2 regions of the Kocuria sp. CPCC 205231 genome follow, and region 2 is predicted to be linked to the other one. Evidence: predicted binding sites of a transcription regulator. Region 2 holds the regulator's gene; the other holds the start of a gene.
The links. Region 2 encodes HrcA, which represses chaperone genes, less so after heat shock. Its sites were predicted from a motif close to TTNGCACTCGNNNNNNNCGAGTGCNAA; they were not measured.
Positions count from the first base shown of each region.

Region 1: the regulator HrcA is predicted to act here: its motif matches at 1,700-1,726, upstream of groL (chaperonin GroEL).

Region 1 is NZ_JAVKPP010000009.1:124,825-127,220, forward strand. It holds gene groL (chaperonin GroEL) at 1-1,529, opposite strand, end outside; gene RF640_RS11370 (GNAT family N-acetyltransferase) at 1,780-2,379, opposite strand.
Region 2 is NZ_JAVKPP010000013.1:20,652-23,047, forward strand. It holds gene dnaJ (molecular chaperone DnaJ) at 1-659, opposite strand, end outside; gene hrcA (heat-inducible transcriptional repressor HrcA) at 732-1,739, opposite strand; gene RF640_RS13685 (DUF3097 domain-containing protein) at 1,914-2,396, shown strand, end outside.

The sequences.
Region 1 (2,396 bases), on a different contig from region 2:
CCGGCGATGGACGCCGCGTTCTGCAGCGCGGACCGGGTCACCTTGACCGGGTCGTTGATGCCGGCGGCCATCAGGTCCTCGTACTCGCCGGTGGCGGCGTTGAGGCCGTGGCCCTGGGCCAGACCGCGGACCTTGTCCACGACCACGCCGGCCTCGAGGCCGGAGTTGATCGCGATCTGCTTCAGCGGGGCGTCGATGGCGACCTTCACGATGTTCGCGCCGGTGGCCTCGTCGCCGGTGAGCTGCAGCTTGTCGAACGCCTTCTGGCCGGCCTGGATCAGGGCCACGCCGCCGCCGGCGACGATGCCCTCCTCCACGGCGGCCTTGGCGTTGCGCACGGCGTCCTCGATGCGGTGCTTGCGCTCCTTGAGCTCGACCTCGGTGGCGGCACCGGCCTTGAGGACGGCCACGCCGCCGGCCAGCTTGGCCAGGCGCTCCTGCAGCTTCTCGCGGTCGTAGTCCGAGTCCGAGTTGTTGATCTCGGCGCGGATCTGGGCCACGCGGCCCTCGATCTCCTCGGCGGTGCCGGCGCCGTCGACGATGGTGGTCTCGTCCTTCGTCACGACGACCTTGCGGGCCTGGCCCAGCAGGTCCACGGTGGCGGTCTCGAGGGAGAGCCCGACCTCCTCGGTGATGACCTGGCCACCGGTGAGGATGGCGATGTCGGCCAGCTGCGCCTTGCGGCGGTCGCCGAAGCCGGGGGCCTTGACGGCCACGGACTTGATGGAGCCGCGCATCTTGTTGAGCACCAGCAGCGCCAGGGCCTCGCCCTCGACGTCCTCGGCGATGATCAGCAGGGGCTTTCCGGCCTGCATGACCTTCTCGAGCACGGGGACCAGGTCCTTGACCGCGGAGATCTTGGAGTTGACCACGAGGATGTAGGGATCCTCGAGGACGGCCTCCTGGCGGTCGGCGTCGGTGACGAAGTAGCCCGAGAGGTAGCCCTTGTCGAAGCGCATGCCCTCGGTCAGCTCGAGGTCCAGCCCGAAGGTGTTGGACTCCTCGACCGTGATCACGCCCTCCTTGCCGACCTTCTCCATCGCCTGGGCGATGAGGCGGCCGATCTCGGGGTCGCCGGCGGAGATCGACGCCGTGGCGGCGATCTGCTCCTCGGTCTCGACCTCCTTGGCGGAGGCCAGCAGCTCCTCGGTGACCGCGGCGACGGCCTTCTCGATGCCGCGCTTGAGGCTCAGCGGGTCGGCGCCGGCGGCCACGTTGCGCAGGCCCTCCTTGACGAGCGCCTGGGCGAGCACGGTGGCGGTGGTGGTGCCGTCGCCGGCGATGTCGTCGGTCTTCTTGGCGACCTCCTTGACGAGCTCGGCGCCGATCTTCTCGAACGGCTCGTCGAGCTCGATCTCCTTGGCGATGGACACGCCGTCGTTGGTGATCGTGGGGGCGCCCCAGGCCTTCTCGAGGACCACGTTGCGGCCGCGCGGGCCGAGGGTGACCTTGACGGCGTCGGCCAGGGTGTTCAGGCCCCGCTCGAGTCCGCGGCGTGCCTCTTCGTCGAAAGCAATCATCTTTGCCATGTGACTTCGTCCCTCCTGGACGGTAGACAAACGGTCGACCTCCACGGTGCCCGCGACGGACGGCGCGCACGACGGCGGACTCTTCCCGACGCCGTGCGGCACCTCACCGTGGTGGTTGAGGTGTCACTCCTGTGCCGGTGGCTGCCCGGGTCGGGCCGGGGACCGAGCCATTAGCAGTCCACACGACTGAGTGCTAATCGCAATCTTGGCACTCGTCCCCGGAGAGTGCAAACCCCTGAGCCGATTCCGCTCAGCCCTGCCACTCCTCGCGCAGGACGCCGTAGACCATCCGGTCGTAGTACTCGCCGCCGACCCTGCGGGCCCGGCGGATCCTGGCCTCCTCGGTGAAGCCCAGCTTCACCGCCACGCGGCACATGCCCGCGTTGCCGCTCCACGTCTCCAGGTCGAGGCGGTGGGAGTCGGAGTGGGCGAAGAGGTAGTCGATCCACAGGCGCATCGCCTCGGTGCCGTAGCCGCCGCTCCAGTGCTCCGGGGAGTACACGGTGATGCCCAGGGAGCGCAGCGGCAGCAGGTGCGTGCCGTCACCGGGGTCCTCGGTGGGCTTCTCCGACCAGTACCAGGACACCTGCCCGATGAACCGGTCGTCGGCGGCGTCGGCGATCACCATCGTCTCGCGCGGGTCCGGCCAGTCCCCGGCCGTCACGTGCTCCCGGAGGGTGCCGAGCCAGCGCTGGGCGCCCTCGGCGGTGAAGTTCGGGTAGAACGGGCCGTCCGTGCGCTGCCACTCGTGCTCGCCGCCGCCGGCGGGCGGCATGATCCACGCCTCGTAGTCGACGAGGTCCTCCTCGGTCCAGTCGCGGACGCGGACTCGGCTTCCTTCGATCTGCACGGTGGTTCCTTCCGGTG
Region 2 (2,396 bases):
TTGACGGTCAGCGGGCGGCGGTCGCGCACGCGGCCCTCGCCGTAGCACTCGTGGCACGGGTGCTTGATGACGGTGCCGAAGCCCTGGCAGGTGGAGCACGGCGCCGCCGTGACCACGGTGCCGAGGATCGACTGGACCTGGCGCTGCACCTGGCCGGATCCGTGGCAGACGTCGCAGGTCTCGGGCTGGGTGCCCGCCTGGCAGCAGGTGCCGTCGCAGGTGGGGCAGACCACGGCGGTGTCCACGGTGATCTTCTTCTCCGTGCCGAAGACCGCGTCCCGGAGGGTGACCCGGACGTTGATCAGGGCGTCCTGGCCCTGGCGGGTGCGGGACGCGGGTCCGCGCCGGCCGGAGCCGGCGCCGCCGGCGCCCTGGAAGAAGGTGTCGAAGATGTCGGCGAAGCCGAACCCCGTGCCGGGGAAGCCCCCGCCGAAGCCGGTGTCGGTGCCGTTCTCGTTGCCGGTCGCGTCGTAGACGCGCCGCTTCTCGGGGTCGGAGAGGACGTCGTTGGCGTGGGAGAGGCGCTTGAAGTCCTCGGCGGCCTCCGGGCCGGGGTTGACGTCGGGGTGCAGCCGGCGGGCCTTCTTGCGGTAGGCCTTCTTGATCTCTTCCTGGCTGGCGTCCCGGGACACGCCCAGGGTCTCGTAGTGATCGCTCACCGTGGTCCGTTCTGTCGAGAGGTCTGTGGTGGGTTTCGCTGGTGGGCCCCGGGGGACGGGGCCCGCGGGGGCTCAGCCCCCGAGGATACGGGAGAGGTAGCGGGCGACGGCGCGCACGGCGGCCATCGTGGACGGGTAGTCCATGCGCATGGGGCCCACGACCCCCACCTTGGACTGCGGCCCGTAGCCGGTGGCGACGACGGCGGCCTCGGACAGGGGGCCCTCGGCGTTCTCCGTGCCGATCCGCACGGCCACCCCGCGGGCGTCCTGCTCCATCTCGGAGAGCAGCCGGAGCATCACCACCTGCTCCTCGAGGGCCTCGAGGACCGGGCCGATGCTCAGGTGGAAGTCCCCGGTGGAGCGGGCGAGGTTGGCGGTGCCGGCCATGACCATGCGGTGCTCGGCCCCGCCCGCCGCGAGGGCGCCGACGGCCTCCGCCACGGCGGCGGCGGCCGGCTGCAGCGGCGGGGCCGTGCTCGCGGTCATCACGGCGAGGGCGTCCGGCACCGCGGTCAGGCAGCGCCCGACCGCGGCGGCCAGCACCCGGGCGCGCAGCTCGAGCAGCTGGGACTCCTCGAGCGGCGCCCGCAGCACGGCGACGCGCTGCGCCACCCGGCCGTTGGTCGGGATGAGCACCACCAGCACCCGGCCGGCGCCGAGGTCCACGACCTCGACGTGGCGCACGGTGACCCCGGAGGCGTGCGGGTACTGCACGACCGCGACCTGCTGGGTGAGCTGCGCGAGCAGCCGCACGGTGCGCTCCATGACGTCGTCGATGTCTGCGGCGTCGTCCAGCAGCCGCTGGATGGCCCGCCGTTCCGGACCCGAGAGCGGCTTGACGGCCGCGATCTGGTCGACGAACGTGCGGTAGCCCTTGTCCGTGGGGATCCGGCCCGAACTCGTGTGGGGGGCCGTGATCAGGCCCTCCTCCTCGAGCGCGGCCATGTCGTTGCGCACGGTGGCCGAGGAGACGCCGAGCCGGTGCCGGTCCACGAGGGCCTTGGAGCCGACCGGCTCGCGGAAGTGCACGTAGTCCTCCACGATGGCCTGCAGGATCTGCAGTCGTCTCGGATGGTTCACGTCGCTCCTCCCCGGTTCGTCCACGCCCCCGAAGATGCCCTGGCACTCGGGTGGCCACAGTGCCAACGGCGTCCAGTGTAGCCCCCGTGTCCGACGGCCGGTCGCCCCCGCGGTTTGGTACGCTTCCGGCTGATCCGCGCCGGACGCGCGGCACCGCGACCCGGGAGGACGACCATGAGCCACCACGGCTGGGGGCCGCGCAGCCTCGACGACGACGCCCTCGCCCGCCGCCGGCCGGTCTCCGCGGAGGTCCCGGTCGCCCCGGGGATGCTCCTGGAGGACGTCACGACCGGCTGGGTCGGCGCGGTCGTGTCCCTGGAGACCATCGGCGGGATGCGCGTGCTGGGGCTCGAGGACCGGAGGGGGCGGGTCAAGGCGTTCCCCCTGGGACCGGGGTTCCTGCTCGAGGGCGAGCCCGTGGTCGTCGTCGAGCCCCGCCGGGCCCCCGCGGCGCGCAAGCCCTCCCGCACGCGCTCGGGCTCCGTGGCCGTCGAGGGGCTGCGCGCGAGCACCGCGAAGGCCTCCCGGGTGTGGGTCGAGGGCTACCACGACGCCGAGCTGGTGGCCAAGGTGTGGGGCCACGACCTGGCGGTCGAGGGCATCGTCGTGGAGCCCCTGCACGGCATCGACGACCTGCCCGCCGCCGTGCGGGAGTTC